DNA from 3 places in the Nonomuraea sp. 10N515B genome. Region 1 is predicted to be linked to each of the others. Evidence: riboswitches for the same ligand, from Rfam matches in the RefSeq annotation. Region 1 holds a riboswitch; each other region holds the start of a gene.
What was found. A riboswitch is a leader RNA that binds a small molecule or an ion and turns the genes downstream of it on or off. The one in region 1 is predicted to bind thiamine pyrophosphate.
Positions count from the first base shown of each region.

Region 1 (6,355 bases):
GACCGCCGTGGCGAGCAGGACGGCGTCGCAGCCCAGCTCCATCGCCAGCGCGGAGTCGCTGGCGGTGCCGATGCCGGCGTCGAGGATCACCGGCACCGAGGCGGCCTCCACGATCAGCTCGATGTTGTGCGGGTTGCGGATGCCCAGTCCCGAGCCGATCGGCGCCCCCAGGGGCATCACGGCCGCGCAGCCGGCCTGCTCCAGCCGCCGCGCCAGCGCCGGGTCGTCACCGATGTACGGCAGGACCACGAATCCGTCCGCCACCAGCCGCTCGGCGGCGTCGAACGTCTCGATCGGGTCGGGCAGCAGCGTCCGCTCGTCGGCGATGACCTCGAGCTTGACCCAGTTCGTGCCGAGCGCCTCTCTGGCCAGCCGCGCCGTCAGCACGGCCTCGCCCGCCGTGAAGCAGCCGGCCGTGTTCGGGAGCACCTTGATGTCCCGTTTGCGCAGCACGTCCAGCACAGAGCCGCGGGCGGCCGGGTCGAGGCGCCGCATGGCGACCGTGGTCAGCTCGGTGCCGGACGCGGCCAGCGCCTGGTCCAGCACCTCGAGGGAGGGCGCGCCGCCGGTCCCCATGATGAGCCGGGAGGAGAACTTCTCCCCGGCGATGATCAAATCATCCACCTTGCACCGCCGTCAGAACCTCCATGCGGTCCCGGTCGCTGAGCGCCGTCGTCTCCCAAGCGCTCCGCGTGACCACCTCGTCGTTCACGGCCACGGCCACCCCGGTGGTGGCCGTGGTCAACGTTCGTACGGCCTGCGCCACGGTCATGCCGTCGGCGACCTCGTGCGTGGCCCCGTTGATCATCACAATCATGAGATTTCCCGAAACCTCCCCGGCGAGCACAACGCCGCCAGCTCACCCTCTTCGCCGCCCAAGCCGCCCAAGCCGCCCAAGCCGCCCACGTCTCCCGAGCCGCCCGAGCGGCGTGAGCTGCCCGAGTCGCCCAAGCCGCCCACGTCTCCCGAGTCGCCCGAGCCTCCTGAGCCGCCCGAGTCGGCCAGCACGAGGGCAGCCGTGAGCGGCGCGAGCAGCACGCCGCCCCGGTAATGCCCGGTGGCCAGGGTGAGCCCCGGCGTCCCGCTCGGGCCGATGATCGGCAGGTTGTCCGGCGTGCCCGGCCGTAGCCCGGCCACCACGTCGGCGACCTCCAGCTCGCTCACGCCCGGCACCAGCTCCCTGGCGTCCCGCAGCAGCTCGTAGAGCCCGCCCGCGGTCACCCTGGTGTCGAACCCCAGCTCTTCCTGGGTGGCGCCGACCACCAGCTCGCCATCGCCACGGGGGACCAGGTAGACGTAGGAGCCGTGCACGGTGCCGCGTACGCACCGACTGAGCAGCGGCTGCGGGGAACGCAACCGCATGATCTGCCCCTTGATCGGCCGCACCGGCACGTCCGCCAGCTCGGCGCTCCAGGCCCCGGCCGCCAGGACGACTCGCTCCGCCCTGATCTCGGACGGCTCTCGTGACGGCTCCAGGCGTACCCCGACGACCTTGCCGTCCGCGTCCCGCAGGAGACCCGCGGCGCGTGCCCGCACCAGCGGCACCTGCAGCCGGTCCAGAGCCACGAGGAGTGCCGCCGTCACCCGCCGCGGGTCCACCCAGGCGTCCTCGGGAGCGAGCAGCCCGCCGCGCACCGACGGGGCCAGCATGGGCTCCAGGCGCCGGCATTCGCGACCGGTCAGCCGCTCGACCGGCAGCCCGAGCTTGTCCATGTAGGCCGCCAGCTCGTCCAGCGCCGCCAGATCGTCGGCCCCGAACGCCACATCGAGCGTCCCGTCCGCCCGCAGGTCCAGCCCGCGCCGCGGCCCTTCGCCGATCTCCAGCCCGCCGAACGGCCCGACCCCGGGCCCGCCGGACGGCGGCCCGGCCCCGGGCCCGCCGGAAGCGCCTGCGCGGGCACCCCGGCCTCCCGCATCCGCAACCGGCGTTGCGCCGTCGGATGCCGCCGCGCGGTCGGCCCAGCCCGCGTCCTCGGCCAGTTCGGCGGCGAAGGAGGGCCAGCGGCGCAGCGACGCCATCCCCAGTCGCAGCAGCGGCGTCTCTGTGTAGGTCACCTCGCTGACCGGGGCCAGCATCCCCGCCGCCGCGTGGGAGGCCCCCGAGGCCGGGGCCGGATCCACCACCGTGACCGGCCGCCCGGAGCGGGCCAGCCGCCACGCGATGGACAGTCCGACGATCCCGCCGCCTACGATCACGTCCACATGCGCTCCCTTCGCCGGCATGATCCGGATCAGGTGTCTTGCGGTCGAAGGCCCGGTGCAGCCTTCCTCTCAGCCCGGTAACGGCCGGACTCCCGCGCGTCTTACGTCCCCAGCCTACGGCCTCGGTGCGACGCCGAAGCACGCCCCCGTTAGGGTCTTGACCGTGGACCATGTCGTGGTGGTAGGAGCGGGCCTGGCAGGCGTCCGCACGGTGGAGACGCTGCGCGGGCGCGGGTTCGGTGGCAGGATCACCCTGATCGGGCAGGAGCGCCATCGCCCCTACGACCGACCGCCGTTGTCCAAGAGCGTGCTGCTCGGCGAGGCCGAGTCCAGCTTCGTCGACACCGACCTGGCCGCACTCGACGTCGCCTTCCGCCCGGGTGTGGGCGCCAAGGCGCTGCGCGCGGGCGTCGTGGAGACGACCGAGGGCGAGATCGGCTACGACGGCCTGGTCATCGCCACCGGATCCGAGCCGATCATGCTGCCCGGCGACGGCCCTCAGCACGTGCTGCGCACTCTCGACGACGCCCACGAGCTCAGGGCCATGCTGGTGCCCGGGGCCAGGGTCGCGATCATCGGCGCCGGCTGGATCGGCGCCGAGGTGGCCACCGCCGCCCGCCGCGCCGGCTGCGCGGTCACGGTGATCGAGGCGGCGGCCACCCCGCTCGCCACCGCCGTCGGCACGGAGATCGGGGCCCGCACCCAGCGCTGGTACGAGGGCATCGACCTGCGCCTGAACACCATGGTCCGGTCCGTGGACGAGGGCGGCGTGCGGCTGGTGGACGGCGAGTTCGTCGAGGCCCACGTGGTCGTGACCGGCATCGGCGTGCGGCCCGCCGTCGAATGGCTGGCCGACGCCGACATCGACCTGCACAACGGCGTCGTCGTCGACGAGCACCTGCGGGCCTCCCTGCCGAACACGGTCGCCGTCGGGGACTGCGCCGCCTGGTGGTCGCGCCGCTTCCACACCAGACTCAGGATCGAGCACTGGGACACCGCGCTCAACGCCCCCGAGGTCGCCGCCGCGACGCTGCTGGGCGAGGACGAGGTGTACGACCCGGTGCCGTACTTCTGGTCGGAGCAGTTCGGGCACATGGTCCAGTACGCCGGGCACCACCCGGCGGGGGAGCGGCTCATCTACCGCGGCGACCCGGAGGGCAAATGGTCGGCCGTCTGGCTCGACGGCGACGGCGCTCTGGCCGCGGTGCTCGCCGTGGATCGGCCGCGAGATCTCGTCCAGGGACGCAGAATCATCGGCGCGGGACACCGTCTCGACGCGGAACGCCTGGTAGATCCAGAAGTGCCTCTACGAGATTGTGTTGTTTGAGCAAGCACGGCATGTGGTAGTTGTGGTTTCGTGACGCTTTCTGTTGCACAGATCGACCGGGAGACCGACCAGCTCGTGAACGAGTGGCTGACACTCCCTGAAGTGGCCCAGCGCCTTGAGCTTCCCATCGGGCGGGCCAAGCAACTCCTCAAGGACCACAAGCTCCTAGGCGTGCGCCGAGGGAGCGGCGGGCCGCAGGTGCCCGCGGTGTTCCTCGACGGCAAGGACGTGATGAAGGGGCTGCCCGGCACACTGACCGTGTTGCAGGACGCCGGCTACGACGATGTCGAGTCGCTGCGCTGGCTCTTCACCCCAGACGAGTCGCTGCCGGGGTCGCCCATCGAGGCGATCAAGGCCGGCCGTCACACCGAGGTCAAGCGGCGTGCCCAAGCCCTCGCTTTCTGAGGCCCGCCTCTATCTCTGCACCGACGGCCGCCGCGACCGCGGCGACCTCGCAGAGTTCCTCGACTCGGTGCTGGCCGGCGGCGTGGACATCATCCAGCTGCGGGAGAAGGGCCTGGAGGCACGCGACGAACTCGCCCTCCTCGAAGTCTTCCGCGACGCCTGCGACCGGCACGGCAAACTGCTGGCCGTCAACGACCGGGCGGACATCGCCTACGCCGCCCGGTCCGACGTGCTCCACCTGGGGCAGGACGATCTTCCCGTGACGGTCGCGCGAGAGATACTCGGCGACGACATCGTCATCGGACGGTCCACCCACTCCGCCGCCGAGGCTTCCGCCGCGGCGGTGGAGGAGGGCGTCGACTACTTCTGCTGCGGCCCCATCTGGCCGACGCCGACCAAGCCCGGCCGCCCGGCTCCGGGGCCGCCGCTGCTGCGGCACGCGGCGTCGCTGGGGACGGCGCGGCCGTGGTTCGGAATCGGCGGCATCGACCTCGCCAACCTGGACGAGGTCATGTCGTTCGGGGTTCGCCGGGTGGTGGTGGTACGGGCGATCACCGACGCGGACGATCCGGGCGCGGCGGCGGCGGAATTCGCCAAGCGCCTGTCGGCGGCAGCCGCCTCCTGACGGCTAGCGCCTGTCGGCGGCGGGCGCTGCCTGACGGCTGCACACCGAGCCGCCGCGCGGCGGCTCGGCACGGTGGGGGAACGCCGCTGTCGGCGACTGCGCGGTGTGCGGTTGCGGTTGCGGTTGCGGAGCGGTGTGCGGTTGCGGACGGTCAGGTTTTGCGGGAGGTGGCGGCGATGGCGAGCCCCGTCAGCGCCGCGCGGGCCTCGGCGGTGATCGGGGCCTGGTCGAGCGCGGTCAGAGCCTGGCCCAGGTAGTCGCCGATCAGGTCCTCGCACTCCTGCAGCGCCCCGGTGTCCTCGATGATCCGCCGCAGCGTGGCCACCCCGCCCGCATCCAGCCCCGGATCCCCGAGCAGGCGCCGGACCGTGGCCGCGTCGCCGGGGGAGGCGGCCGCCAGCGTGCGGGCCACGAGCATCGTCCGCTTGCCCTCACGCAAGTCGTCCCCCGCCGGCTTGCCGGTCTGCGCCGGGTCGCCGAACACCCCCAGGATGTCGTCGCGCAGCTGGAACGCGATCCCCACCCGCGTGCCGTACCCGGTGCACAGGTCGTCCATCCACGGCTCGAGCTTCTGCGTGGCGAGCACCAGGCCGAGCCTGAGCGGCTGCTCCACCGAATACTTGCCGCTCTTGAACAGCGCCACACGCAGGGCCGAGTCGAACGTGTTCTCCCCGTGCGCCTGCTCCAGCAGGTCCAGATATTGCCCGCACATCAGCTCGGTACGCATGTGGTCGTGCACGGGCTGGGCCGCCTCCAGCGACGCGCGCGGCAGGCCGCTGGTGCGCCACATCTCGCCCGACCAGAGCAGCAGCAGGTTGCCCAGCAGGATCGCCGCGCCCTCGCCGAACTGCTCCGCCGAGCCGTGCCAGCCGGCCTTCTCGTGCAGCGCCTGGAACCGGCGATGCGCGGCCGGCATGCCCCTGCGCAGGTCGCTCTTGTCCATCACGTCGTCGTGCACCAGCGCGCTGGCCTGCAGCAACTCCAGCGAGGCCGCCGCAGTGAAGATCTCGGGCACGTCCGTGCCGCCCGCGCCGCGCCAGCCCCAGTAGCAGAACGCGGGACGCAGCCGCTTGCCCCCGGCCAGCAGCTCGTCGGCGGCCGTGCGCAGCGGCTCCAGATCGGGGTCGCCGGGAGCGGGCAGCTGCCGTTCGACGAACTCGCCCAGGGCGCGTTCCACGTGCGTGCGCAGGATGGGCATGCGCGCGGCGTCAGTGGTCATGCCTTGAGACTAATGGCCGGGCGTACGCGCGCCGATCCCGGATCAGGTTCAGCGCTCGGCGATCGGTGCTTCCGGGCGGCTACCTGTAACCTTGGGCCATGGCGCTTGGTCGACCCTCTATCCGGCCCGATCGTGTCCCCACCGTCCGCGACATGCTCGCTTCCGGTGGCCGCACGTTCTCCTTCGAGTTCTTCCCGCCGAAGACCGACGAGGGCGAGCGGCAATTGTGGCGGGCGATCAGGGAGCTGGAGTCGCTGCGGCCGACGTTCGTGTCGGTGACCTACGGCGCCGGCGGCTCCACCCGCGACCGCACGGTCGACATCGTGGAGCGGATCGCCCACGGCACCACGCTCACGCCCGTGGCGCACTTCACCGCGGTCAACCACTCGATCCGCGAGCTGCGCCACCTGGTCGGGCGCTTCGCCGACGCCGGCGTGCGCAACATCCTGGCGGTCCGCGGCGACCCCCCTGGCGACCCCACCGCCGAGTGGGTGCGGCACCCGGAGGGCGTGCTCTACGCCGAGGAGCTGGTGCGGCTGATCAGGCAGGCGGGTGATTTCTGCGTCGGCGTGGCGGC
Region 1 is NZ_JBQQBQ010000023.1:119,558-125,912, reverse strand. Features, by position in the region: gene ACTWQA_RS30855 (thiazole synthase) at 1-624, opposite strand, end outside; gene thiS (sulfur carrier protein ThiS) at 617-817, opposite strand; gene ACTWQA_RS30845 (FAD-dependent oxidoreductase) at 814-2,202, opposite strand; TPP riboswitch at 2,192-2,308, opposite strand; gene ACTWQA_RS30840 (NAD(P)/FAD-dependent oxidoreductase) at 2,366-3,529, shown strand; gene ACTWQA_RS30835 (Rv2175c family DNA-binding protein) at 3,560-3,934, shown strand; gene thiE (thiamine phosphate synthase) at 3,912-4,559, shown strand; gene ACTWQA_RS30825 (polyprenyl synthetase family protein) at 4,711-5,778, opposite strand; gene metF (methylenetetrahydrofolate reductase [NAD(P)H]) at 5,931-6,355, shown strand, end outside.

Region 2 (6,355 bases), on a different contig from region 1:
GCGCTGGTCGTGGTCAACGCGCTCGCGCAGTCGCCGTGGGGCGTCTTCTCCATCGCGATGACCATCCCCATCGCCCTGTTCATGGGCTTCTACCTGCGGGTGATCCGGCCCGGCCGGGTCGTCGAGACCACGGTGATCGGGGTCGGCCTGCTGCTGCTGTCGATCGTGGCGGGCGGCTGGGTGCAGGAGTCCAGCTGGGCGCCGTTCTTCACGCTGAGCCCGTCGGCGCTGGCCTTGTGGCTGATCGCGTACGGCTTCGTCGCCGCCGTCCTGCCGGTGTGGATGTTGCTGGCGCCACGTGACTACCTGTCCACCTTCATGAAGATCGGCACGATCGTGCTGATCGCGATCGGCATCGCCATCACGATGCCGCCTATGCAGACCACTGCGTTCACCGACTTCGCCTTCAACGGCAAGGGTCCGGTCTTCGCGGGTTCGTTGTTCCCGTTCGTGTTCATCATCATCGCCTGCGGGGCGTTGTCGGGGTTCCACTCGCTGATCTCCTCCGGCACGACGCCCAAGATGATCCAGAAGGAGACCCAGGTCCGGATGATCGGGTACGGCTCCATGCTCATGGAGTCGTTCGTCGCCATCATGGCGATCACCGCGGCCTGTGTGCTGACCCCCGGGCTCTACTTCGCGATGAACTCGCCGGCAGGCGTCGTCGGGGCCACCGTGGAGACCGCCGCCCAGGCGGTCACGAACATGGGCTTCGTGATCACGCCCGAGGAGCTGCAGGCCGCGGCGGCGGCCGTACAGGAGGAGACGCTGATCGCCCGGACGGGCGGCGCGCCCACGCTGGCCGTGGGCATCTCGCAGATCTTCTCCGGCTTCCTCGGGGGAGCGGGGCTGCAGGCGTTCTGGTACCACTTCGCGATCATGTTCGAGGCGCTGTTCATCCTCACCACCGTGGACGCGGGCACCCGGGTGGGGCGGTTCATGCTGCAGGACACGATCGGCAACCTGTGGAAGCCGATGGCGCGGGTGAGCTGGTGGCCGGGGCTGGTGGCCTCCAGCGCGGTGGTCGTGGCGGCCTGGGGTTACTTCCTCTACCAGGGCGTCAACGACCCGCTCGGCGGCATCAACCAGCTGTTCCCGCTCTTCGGCATCGCCAACCAGTTGCTCGCGGCGGTCGCGCTCACCGTGGCCACGACCCTGCTGATCAAGAGCGGGCGGCTCAAATGGGCCTGGGTGACGGCGGTGCCGCTGGCCTGGGATGTCGCCGTGACGCTGACGGCCAGCTATCAGAAGGTGTTCTCGCCCGACCCCGGGCTCGGCTTCTTCGCCCAGCGGGACCGCTATCAGGCGGCGCTCGACCAGGGACAGGTGCTCGCGCCCGCCAAGTCCATGGGCGCGATGCAGCAGATCGTGATCAACTCCACCGTGGACGGCATCCTGGCCGCGTTGTTCGCCGTAATGATCATCATCGTGATCCTGGACGCGGCCCGCGTATGGGTGAAGGCGATCAGGACGCGGGAGCCGCTGCCGACCACGGAGGCGCCGTTCGAGGAGTCGAAGCTCCTGGCGCCGTCCGGGCTCATCCCCACCCGCGAGGAACGCGAGCTGATGGCTAAAACTCCTGGATGATGCGGCTCAGCGTGGCGTGCAGCTCGGCGAGGCCGTCCTCGCCGAGCAACGCCGCAACCCGGCGCTCCACCTCGTCGATGGCGGCGTAGCCGATCTTCAGCGCCTCATCGCCCCGCTCGGTGAAGACGATCAGTTTGGCGCGGCGGTCGGCCGGGTCGGGCATCCGGCGCAGGTAGCCCAGCCGCTCTAGGTCGTCCACCAGCGCCCCCATGGCCTGAGGGGTCATCTGGGCCTTCTCGGCGAGCCTGCTCAATCGGATGCCCTCGTGCTCCATGTGGAAGAACACAGCCGAGTGGGCGGGCCGGACGTTCACGTCGTACGCATGGGCGGCCTCCTGCACGATGTTCTGCAGGCGCAGGTACGCCTCATACAGCAGGGCCACGACGTGCGGCGGATGAGTGGCGGCCACGGGTCTTCTCCAAACTGCTAAGGGTGCCTTATATTAAGGCAACCTTAGCAATGGGGGTGTGCGATGCACCAGGAAGAGATCTGGGCTGCCCTCGAGATCGAGCGGCGCGGCCTGGCCGACCTGCTCGACTCGCTGCCGGAGCAGGACTGGGAGCGGCCGTCGCTGTGTGCCGGGTGGCAGGTGCGCGACGTGGCCGCCCACCTGGCGCTCGCCACTCGGATAAAGCTCGCGTCGGCGCTGGTCGAGTTCGTCAGGGCGCGCGGCAACTTCGACCGCATGGTCCACGACTCGGCGGTGCGGCACGCCAGGCTGCCGATCGGCGAGATCGTCGCGCAGGTGCGCGAGTCGGCCGGCTCGCGCCGCCGGGCACCTTCGACCAAGCCGCTCGACCCGCTGTTCGACGTGCTCGTCCACGGCCAGGACATCACGGTGCCGCTCGGCATCGAGCGCGCCATGCCGCTCGGTCCGGCACGAACCTGCGCCACCCACGTCTGGGAGCGCGGCTTCCCCTTCTACCCGCAGCGGCGGCTGCGCGGGCTCCGGCTCGTGGCCACCGACGTGGACTGGGCGGTCGGGGCCGGCGAGGTGGTGGAGGGGCCCATCCAGGCGCTGCTCCTGCTGCTGAGCGGGCGTACGGCCGCGCTGCCGAGCCTTACCGGGGCGGGCGCGGCGGCGCTGACCGCGCGCTTGCCGTAGCGGTCAGCGGGCGAGCCACTCCGCCGTCGGCCAGGTCTCGCGCCGCCAGGCGCTGTCCCAGAACATCCACTCGTACGCCGCCGCCGTGCAGTAGGCCTCGGTCATGGCCTGTCTGGTCGCCGGGTCCGTGGTGGCGGCCAGCCGGTCGGCGATGGTCTTGGCCTGCTCGACGGAGGCCGCGAACCCCGGGTCCGAATAGGTGTCGATCCACTTCCGGTACGGATGGTCCGGCACGTCACCGGTGCGCCCCAGCAGCGCCGTGCCGACGTCCTGGTAGATCCAGAAGCACGGCAGCACCGCCGCGGCCAGCACAGGATAGGGCGCGGCGAGCGCCGTGGCCTGCAGGAACGACGCGTACGCCAGGCAGGTCGGCGACGTGGCGATGCCGGCCGCGTCGGCGTCCAGCTCCTGGACGTAGCCGGCGTGCAGCAGGCGCTCGGCCGCCAGCGCGGTGTGCGCGCTCTGGGCGAAGAACGCCGCGTCCGCCGGGTCGGTGGCCCGCGCCGACGCCGTGGCCAGCGCCTTGGAGAACGCCTCCAGATAGCGGCCGTCCTGCACGATGTAGAACGCGAACCGGTCGCGGTCGAGCGTGCCGTCGCCGAGTGCGACGTTGAAGGGGTGGTCGTGGATGGCCTTCGTCAGCTCGGCCGTGCGCAGCCACATGTCATCGCAGAACATGACGTCCCTCCGCTAGTGCGAACTAGATCAGGTTCGACGGGTGTGATCTCAGCCCGGACGTCCGGGCACCCCGCGTCAACGGGCCCACTGTAACAAGGGCTCACTCGCGCAGCTCGGGCGGGAAGCCGGTCCAGCGGAGCTCGGCGGGCAGGTGTCGCATGTCGTTGAAGACGAGCACCGAGGACGGGCGGTCGGGTGCGTACCTGATGACGGTCAGGGCGGCATTGCACTGGTTGATGCCGAGCCAGCGCCATTCCGGTGCGTCGAGCGCGGCGCGGACGAGCCAGCCGATGAGGAAGTTGTGCGTGACCACCAGCTCGTGCCTGGTTCCCTCCGTCACCGGGCCCGTGAACACACGCACGGCCTCGGCGGCGAGGGCCGGGCCGCGCTCGCGTTCGTCCGCGGGGAACTGGGCCAGGAAGCCGAGGAGGCGGTCGGCGTACTCCGGGGCGAGCTCCTCCTCGCGCGGCACGTACGGGATGTAGTCGCCGGCGACCTCGCAGGCGCGCAGGGGGATGCCGGGAAGGTGCTCGCCGATCAGCCGGGCGGTCTGTGTCGTCCGGGGGAGCGGGCCGTGGTGGATGGCGGCGAAGGGGACCTCCCGCAGGCGCGCGCCGAGCAGCGCGGCCTGGCGGCGGCCATCGTCGGTCAGGGCGTGGCCGTTCGGTGTGGCTTCGCCATGGCGCGCGAGATACAGGTAACGGGTCATGGTCTGGCCCATTCTTCCCCGATATGGTGAGGCGGGTGAGCAGCGATGAGACGCGTGACGGGGTGGCCCTGAGCAACCTCGACCAGCCGCTGTTCGACGGGGCGGGCGCGACCAAGCGTGACCTGGTCGACTACCTCGACGCGGTCGCCGACCGGATCATCCCGGTCCTGCGCGACCGCGCGCTCTCCGTCATCCGGGTACGCCCGGGGCAGGAGCCCTTCATGCAGAAGAACCTGCCCAAATACGCCCCCGCATGGGTGAAGCGGTTCTCCGTCTGGGCCGAGGCGTCGCGCCGGCAGGTGACCTATGCCGTGTGCGACGACCGCCGGACGCTGGTGTGGTTCGCCAACCAGCGGGCGGTCGAGTATCACCCGTCGCTGTTCGCCGGCGACCAGCCCACGCACATGGTGCTCGACCTCGACCCGCCCGAGGGCAGCGAGTCCTTCCAGCTGGCCGTGCGGGCCGCGTTCCTGGTCCGCCAGGCGCTGGAGGACTGCGGGCTGGCGGGCGCGGTGAAGACCAGCGGGGCCAAGGGCGTGCACGTGTTCGTGCCCGTGGTGCCGGGGACCGCCGTGGACGACCTGGCCGCGGCCACCCGCGCGCTGGGGGCCCGTGCCGAGCGGGTGGATCCGGCACTGGCCACGACGGCGTTCATCCGCGAGGATCGCGCGGGCAAGGTGTTCATCGACTCCACCCGGGCGGGCGGCGCCACCGTCGTGGCCGCCTACAGCCCGCGGGTGCGTCCCGGCGTGCCGGTGTCCTTCCCGGTGCCCTGGTCGGACCTCGACCGGGTGGCGCCGGGCGACTTCACCGTGCACACCGCGGCCGGGCTGCTCAAGGACGCCGACCCGTGGGCGGAGGCCATGCCCGCGCCGCAGCGGCTGCCCGCCGATCTGATCGAGGAGGGGCACACGATCCCGATCGCCCGGGTGCAGGCAATGCACGAGGGCAAGCGCCGCGCCGAGCTCCGTCGCGCCCGCCGGGATGCGGAGTAAAAGTCCCTGATTTTGGTTTATTGGTAGGCATTCCCGGCGGTGCGAAGCCGGGATAATCTCGCGTTCGGGCGAAGCTCGGGGGACATTACTCGCCTTTCTGTCCACAGGGAGTACCCCGCATGCGCAGAATCGTCATCGCACTCATCACCGCGCTCGCTTTGCCGCTCGCCCTGGCGGCGCCCGCCAACGCCGGCGGGCTGGACGACGCGTTCGCCACTCTGCTCGTCAAGCAGGTCAAGGGCACGAACGTGCACAAGCATCTCCAGGCCCTGCAAAACATCGCCACCGCCAACGGCGGCAACCGCGCGGCCGGCACCAGCGGCTATGACGCCTCCCGCGACTACGTGGCGGACAAGCTACGCAAGGCCGGATACAAGGTCACGCTGAACCCGATCAACTTCGTCGAGAGCTGGAGCGAGAACACGCCGCCCACGCTGAACCTGACCGCGCCCAGCGCCAAGACCTACGTCCCCAACGAGGACTTCTTCTCCTTCCAGCCCTCCCCGTCCGGTGACGTGACCGCGCAGGTCCAGGGTGTGGACCTGACGCTGCCGCCCACCCCCACGCCGAGCTCGACCAGCGGCTGTGAGGCGGCCGACTTCGCCGGGTTCGTGGCGGGTCGCATCGCGCTCATCCAGCGTGGCACGTGCGCGTTCGTCAACAAGGTCCAGAACGCGGCCGCGGCCGGCGCGACCGGCATCATCGTGTTCAACGAGGGCCAGCCGGGGCGTACCGACGCGTTCGCGCTGGACATCGGCGAGTGGCGGGCCGGGATTCCTATGGTGTTCGCCGACTTCGCCGTGGGCAACGAGCTCGCCAGCACGGCCGGCGCGACCGTACGGCTCAAGGTCGACGCCAACCTCGTGCTCGGCACCGACGAGAACGTGATCGCCGAGAGCCGCTTCGGCGACCCGCGCAACGTCGTCATGGTCGGCGCCCACCTCGACAGCGTGCCCGAGGGACCCGGCATCAACGACAACGGCTCGGGCACCGCGGCGATCCTGGAGGTCGCCGAGGAGATGGGGCGCTACCCGATCAAGAACAAGGTCCGCTTCGCCTTCTGGGCCGCCGAGGAGATCGGGCTGCTGGGCTCCGACCAGTACGTCGGGTCGCTGTCCCAGGCGGAGCGGGACCGCATCAAGCTCTACCTCAACTTCGACATGGTGGCCTCCCCGAACTACGCCTACAAGTTGTATGACGGGGACAACTCCGACAACGTGGGTTCCCCAGCCGGCCCGCCCGGATCGGCCGAGATCGAGAAGCAGCTCGCGGCGTTCTACG
Region 2 is NZ_JBQQBQ010000013.1:236,094-242,448, reverse strand. Features, by position in the region: gene ACTWQA_RS22470 (carbon starvation CstA family protein) at 1-1,587, shown strand, start outside; gene ACTWQA_RS22465 (MarR family winged helix-turn-helix transcriptional regulator) at 1,571-1,996, opposite strand; gene ACTWQA_RS22460 (maleylpyruvate isomerase family mycothiol-dependent enzyme) at 2,060-2,692, shown strand; gene ACTWQA_RS22455 (TenA family protein) at 2,696-3,370, opposite strand; TPP riboswitch at 3,358-3,453, opposite strand; gene ACTWQA_RS22450 (histidine phosphatase family protein) at 3,471-4,079, opposite strand; gene ACTWQA_RS22445 (DNA polymerase domain-containing protein) at 4,115-5,074, shown strand; gene ACTWQA_RS22440 (M20/M25/M40 family metallo-hydrolase) at 5,194-6,355, shown strand, end outside.
Region 2: it holds a riboswitch for thiamine pyrophosphate, as region 1 does, so the genes downstream of both, ACTWQA_RS22455 (TenA family protein) here and ACTWQA_RS30845 (FAD-dependent oxidoreductase) in region 1, are expected to answer to the same signal.

Region 3 (6,355 bases), on a different contig from region 1:
GGCTGGGGTGGCTGCGGGTGGACTGTTCAACACGACGGTCACGGGGACGGGGTGGGTGGCAGTGACCACGCACGGCACGCCGGTGCTGCTCGACGTCGCCCGCATGCCGACCTTCGCGGATGGGCAGTCGGCGGTCTGCTGGAGCACGGGGCTTCAGGTCGGAGTCAACCGGACGATGAAGGTGGGGGCGTTGATCGGGCGGGGGAGCGGGGAGGCCATGCAACTGGCGTTCAGGGGGCAGGGCTTCGTGCTGGTGCAGGCCAGTGAAGGTGCCCCCATAGTGACAGGCCAGTGAAGGTGCCCCATCGTGACGACGTCATGACGAGCTGCTAGGCGCAGGTCGGCGCGGGGTCGGTGTTGGCGCCGTTCCAGGAGGCGAGGAAGCCGAACGTGGCCGTGGCGCCGGGTGCCAGCGAGCCGTTCCAGCTCACGTTACGCACCGTCACGTCCGCGCCGCTGGCGCTCAGCGTGCCGTTCCAGATCTGGCTGATCTGCTGCCCGTTGGCGAACGCCCACCGGACCGTCCATCCGTTCATCGGTCCGGTGCCGGTGTTCTTGACGGTGACCTCGCCCTGGAAGCCGCCCTGCCACTGGCCGACGTTCTTGTACGTGGCCGTGCATCCGCCAGTGCCGGTGGGGGTCACGGTCGGGGTCACGGTTGGGGTCACGGTGGGGGTTACGGTGGGTGACGGGGTTACGCCGGACAGGGCGTTCACCAGGGACGGGTACCACTTGTCGGAGATCTTCTGGTCGCCCGCCGCGTTCGGGTGCACCCCGTCGTAGGTGTCCGTGCTGGTGCTGAACCCCGTCCACTGGTCCACCACCGTGATCGGCGACTGCTGGGTGGAGGTGGTGGCGGCCCAGCCGGGGATGGCGTTGTTCAGGTTCACGGCGCGCTGGGCGCATTCGGCGCACGTGGACGGGTTCATTGGGATGATCTTGGCGACGAGGATCTTCATGGCGGGGTTGCTCGCCCGCATCTGGTTCACCAGCGTGGTGTACGCGCTGAGGATCGTCGCGGGCGGGATGTTGCTCCACACGTCGTTGGTGCCGAAGTGCATCATGACGATGTCGGGCCGGGTCGCGGCGAGCCAGCCGGGCAGCTGGTTCTGGTTGGCGACGTTCGTGGCCAGGTAGCCGCCGTGTCCCTCGTTGTCGCCGTCGTACGGGACCGAGCAGCCCTGCGCCGGGAGGGTGCCGACGAAGTCGACGTCCGTGTAGCCGGTGCTCTGGAGCTTGTTCCAGAGCAGGGCCCGCCAGCAGCCGGGGGAGCCGGTGATCGAGTCGCCCAGGGGCATGACCCGGATGGCGGCGGCGCTGGCCGGGGTGGTCGTCAAGAACAGCACCGCGCCGGCCGTCGCGAGCAACGCCGCCAGTAACACCCAGGTCTTCCGCATCGTCCGCGCTCCCGTCGTCGCCTGGCGCTGATCGTAAGAGCGCGGCTCGGAGACGGGAAGGCGGCTGCCTGGGCGGAGGGACGCGACCTGCGGCGATGCGTGATCCGGGATGTAACTTTCAAGTCAGGGGCGGACGATGGCGAGCGGGCACGGCGCGTGGTGGAGCAGGGCGTGGCTGATCGAACCCATGATCATCCCAGTCAGCTGACCGTGCCCGCGCGTCCCCACCACCAGCAGGTCGGCCCGCGCCGCCGCTTCCTTGAGCACCTCGATGGGGTGCCCGTGGACGACCTCGGCCACCACCTCCACCCCTGGATGCCGCGACCGGCCGTCGGCGGTCAGCTTCTGCAGCGCCCGGAGGGCGTTCTGCTCGCCGTTGGGGTCGGCCGGTTCGAAGCCGCTCGGGTGTGGCCAGGCCCACGCCTGTACGGCACGCACCCGCGCACCGTGCAACTCGGCCTCGGTGAGGGCGAAGTCGAGTGCGCACAGCCCGCCGGGCGAGCCGTCCACCCCGGCCACGATTTCCCTGCGCGGCGGCCGGGGCAGCTCACGGATGAGGACCACGTTCGTACGGGCGTGCGCGGCCACGCCGTGCGCGACGGACCCGACCAGCAGCCCGCGGATGCCACCGATGCCGCGGCTGCCCACGACCAGCAGCTCGGCGCCTTCGGAAGCGTGGATCAACGCGGTGCGGGGATCGCCGGGCAGCAGCTCGGTGGTCACCTCGACCTCCGGGTGCTCGCGACGGACCCGGTCCTCGGCCGCCGCGAGCACCGTGGTGGCGCCCTCGCGCATCCATCGCCTGACCTCGGCGTAGTGGCTGCTGGGCGTGTCCTCGTACACCCACTTGGCCACGGCGTGGGCCACGACGAGCGGCGTGCGCCGAAGGGCGGCCTCGGCGGTGGCCCACGCGGCGGCTTCCAGCCCGGTGCGTGAGCCGTCCACCCCAACGATGATCACGACGACCGCCTTTCAGGTAAACGCGAAGCACTCCACCTCTGCCCGGCGGAACGGCAGCCCTTTGTCCGTGGAGTCCTTGGTGCACTGGCGCTCGGCTCTGCTGAGCTTCAGCGTGCCGCAGACGGACACGCCGGAGTACGTGCGGCAGTCGAGCGTGGGGTCGGCCTCCCCGATCTGGTACATGGCCTTGACGTCCGCGCGGCACTGGGTCCGCGCCCGCGCCGTGTTGGCGTAGCGGCATTGGGCCATCAAGGTCTCGTACTGCTCCTGGCTGACTTCGTGCTTGTCCATGCCGTCCCCAGCGGCGGTGGTCCCTCCCAACGCGGCCACCACCACGAGTCCTGCGACAGCGGCTATCTTCATCATGGTTTCCCCTGATGGGGACGTACCGCCCAGGGCGCTCGTCAAACCTCGCGCCGGCGCGCCAGCACGCTGAGCCAGGTGCGGTGGGTGGTGCTCAGACCGTGTTCCAGGACCTCGAACCCGGTCGATTCCAGCATCGCCAGCAGCGTGTCGGGGTCGCGGTGCACGAACCACCGGGAGACCTCGGTGTCGTAGGGGATCGGCTCCCATTCCTGCCGGTCGCCGGCCGAGGTGCTCATTCCGAGCACGCCGCCCGGCCGCAGCGCCGCCGACCAGGCGCGCAACGTCGGCTCGGTCTCGTCGGCGGGCACGTGGAGCAGCGCCGCGCAGCACCACAGACCTGCCAGTGAGCCGGGGGCGAGCGGTGGCCTGCGCAGGTCGCCCAGAACCGCGGGCACCCTCTGGGCGGCGGCCAGCCTGGCCATCTCGGTGGAGCGGTCGACCCCCACCACCGGCAGCCCCTGCTCCAGGAACCAGGCCGCGTCGTGCCCAGGACCACACCCCAAATCGGCCACCGGCCCCCGCACCGCCTCGGCGAACCGCTGACGGAAGGCCAGGAAGCCGCCGCTGCGGGTCCGGCTGCGCTCGGCGAAAACCGGGGCGATGCGGTCGTAGGTCGCGGTCGTGCGGGGGGTGGGATCGTCCATCACCCGGATCATGCCAGGTTTGGCGCGGCATCGGGGGTGGGTACGATCACCGCCGTCCAACGCGGGAGCCCGGTACGGACCGGGCTGAGAGGACGGCTGACAGCCGCCGACCGCCAGAACCTGCTCCGGGTAATGCCGGCGAAGGGAGTTTGCGCAATGCATGACGCGCGTTTTACCAAGGTTTACACCGGTGACCTCCGTGTGCCGATGCGTCAGGTGCGCCTGTCGAACGGATCGACGGTGACGTTGTACGACACGTCAGGCCCGCACACCGACCCCGCCATCGAGACCGACGTCAGGCGCGGGCTGCCGCGCCTGCGCGAGCACTGGGTACGCGACCGCCGCGCCGCCGGCCAGCCCGTCACCCAGGTCGGCTGCGCCAGGAAGGGGCTGATCACCAGGGAGATGGAGTTCGTGGCCGTCCGTGAGGGCCTCGACGCCGAGTTCGTCCGCCAGGAGGTCGCGGCCGGCCGGGCCATCATCCCCGCCAACGTCAACCACTCCGAGTCCGAACCGATGATCATCGGCCGCCACTTCCTGGTGAAGATCAACGCCAACATCGGCAACTCGGCCGTGACGTCCTCCATCGAGGAGGAGGTCGAGAAGATGACCTGGGCCACGCGGTGGGGCGCGGACACGATCATGGACTTGTCCACCGGCCCGGACATCCACGAGACCCGCGAGTGGATCATCCGCAACTCGCCGGTCCCGGTCGGCACCGTGCCCATCTACCAGGCGCTGGAGAAGGTCAAGGGCCGTCCTGAGGACCTGTCGTGGGAGGTCTACCGGGACACGCTCGTCGAGCAGTGCGAGCAGGGCGTGGACTACGTGACTGTGCACGCGGGAGTGCGGCTGGCGTACGTGCCGCTCACCGCCGGCCGCAAGACCGGCATCGTCTCGCGCGGCGGCTCGATCATGGCGGCCTGGTGCCTGGCGCACCACCGCGAGAGCTTCCTGTACGAGCACTTCGCCGACATGTGCGAGATCCTCGCTCGTTACGACGTGTCGTTCTCACTCGGGGACGGGCTGCGGCCCGGCTCGATCGCGGACGCCAACGACGAGGCCCAGTTCGCCGAGCTGCGCACGCTCGGCGAGCTGACCAGGATCGCACGTGAGCACGACGTCCAGGTCATGATCGAGGGCCCGGGACACGTGCCCATGCACAAGATCAAGGAGAACGTCGACCTGCAGCGCGAGCTCTGCGACGACGCCCCCTTCTACACGCTCGGGCCGCTGGTCACCGACATCGCCCCGGGCTACGACCACATCACCTCGGGCATCGGCGCCGCCATGATCGGCTGGTACGGCACCGCCATGCTCTGCTACGTCACCCCCAAGGAGCACCTCGGCCTGCCGGACAAGGACGACGTCAAGACCGGCGTGATCACCTACAAGATCGCCGCCCATGCGGCGGACCTGGCCAAGGGGCATCCGCGGGCGCAGGAGTGGGACGACGCGCTGTCGGACGCGCGGTTCGAGTTCCGCTGGGAGGATCAATTCGACCTGTCGCTCGACCCCGACACCGCCCGCGCCTTCCACGACGAGACCCTGCCTGCCGCACCGGCCAAGACCGCGCACTTCTGCTCGATGTGCGGGCCGAAGTTCTGCTCCATGCGGATCAGCCACGACATCCGCCAGGCGGGCTACGCGGAGAAGGCGGAGGAGTTCCGGCAGCGCGGCGGCACCGTCTACGTCGATCAGCCCGGCAGGGTCTCGCCGCCGACCGGGGTCGGCCCCTCGCCCGTGCAGGACGACAGCCTGCCGGGCCAGGCTGAGCGGGACGACGACAGCCTGCCGGGCCAGGTCGTCAGCCGAGGCTGAGCAGGCCCGCGTCCACGACCCGGCGGCCGAAGGGGCGGGCGAGTTCGGCCAGGCGCTCGCAGCCGTCCTCGCCCAGCGCCCCGTACGCGGCCATGGCCAGGGTGTCCGTTCGGTCCTCGAGGTGGCGGCGCAGCGCCTGGCCCGCCGCGCTCAGGGCATCCCCTTCCAGGAGCCCGCGGGCGTGGAGGCCGGCTTCCGCGGCCGTCCACGCCTCCTCCGGCCAGGCACGGCTGATCTTGAGGAAAGCGACGGGGACCTCGCCGCCGGCGGCATGGAGGACCAGGGCTTCCAGGCCGGTGAGGCCTTCGGCGAGGAGGGTGGCCACATGGCCGTCGCCGCGGAACTCGCGGAGCAGGGTCTGAGCGTGCCAGAGCTGCTGGAGCGGGTCGACCGGCCAGGGGAGCGCGGCGTGGGCGGCGAAGAGCGGTCGGCCCTGGGGGTGGTCGCAGGCCGCCGTAGCGGCTCGGCGGGCCAGGTCGAGGGTCTCGGCCAGGTGAGGAAGCTCGTGGATGCCCGCCCGGCGCAGGGCTTCGTCGGCGGCTTCGAGGCGGGCCTCGAGCATCTGCTCCGGCGTCACCACGTCCCAGGCGGCGGGGAGGGAGCGGCGTACGAGGTCGGGGCAGAAGTTGTAGAAGGTGGCGATGACCAGGTCGGCGGAGGCCCGGCCGAAGGCAGCGCCACGCGAGGCGAAATATCCGGACATGCCGGTGAGGCCGAGCCTGGCGTACCGATCGGCGGCCTCGGGAACGAAGTAGATCATGCCGTGCAACGGCTCCAGGCGGCGCCAGGCGCGGCGGGCCGCGGCCGTGTCGCCCGTCATGACGTCGTCAGGGAGTCGATGAAGCGCGACATCCCGGCCAGCCATCGGTCGGGATCCTCCGCCTTGCGGCGCGCGAACTCTCCCACCTCCGGGTGCGGGAAAATGTGGAAGCGCTCGGCCGCCAGGCCCTCGACGACGGTGGTGGCCACGTCGGCCGGGTCGAGGATCGTGCCCGACGCGCCCACCGCGCGGGCGGTCAGGTGGTCCTCCTCCTGGCCACGCTCGTACATGTTCGTCCGCACCCCTTGCGGGCACAACACGCTGACCTTGATGCCCTGGGAGCTGTAGTGCATGGCGACCCACTCGGCGAACGCGATCGCCGCGGCCTTCGTGACCGCGTACGGGGC
Region 3 is NZ_JBQQBQ010000033.1:24,705-31,059, reverse strand. Features, by position in the region: gene ACTWQA_RS36585 (AIM24 family protein) at 1-295, shown strand, start outside; gene ACTWQA_RS36580 (cellulose binding domain-containing protein) at 330-1,397, opposite strand; gene ACTWQA_RS36575 (universal stress protein) at 1,521-2,357, opposite strand; gene ACTWQA_RS36570 (hypothetical protein) at 2,370-2,723, opposite strand; gene ACTWQA_RS36565 (class I SAM-dependent methyltransferase) at 2,762-3,367, opposite strand; TPP riboswitch at 3,419-3,531, shown strand; gene thiC (phosphomethylpyrimidine synthase ThiC) at 3,524-5,188, shown strand; gene ACTWQA_RS36555 (SCO6745 family protein) at 5,175-6,008, opposite strand; gene ACTWQA_RS36550 (SDR family oxidoreductase) at 6,005-6,355, opposite strand, start outside.
Region 3: it holds a riboswitch for thiamine pyrophosphate, as region 1 does, so the genes downstream of both, thiC (phosphomethylpyrimidine synthase ThiC) here and ACTWQA_RS30845 (FAD-dependent oxidoreductase) in region 1, are expected to answer to the same signal.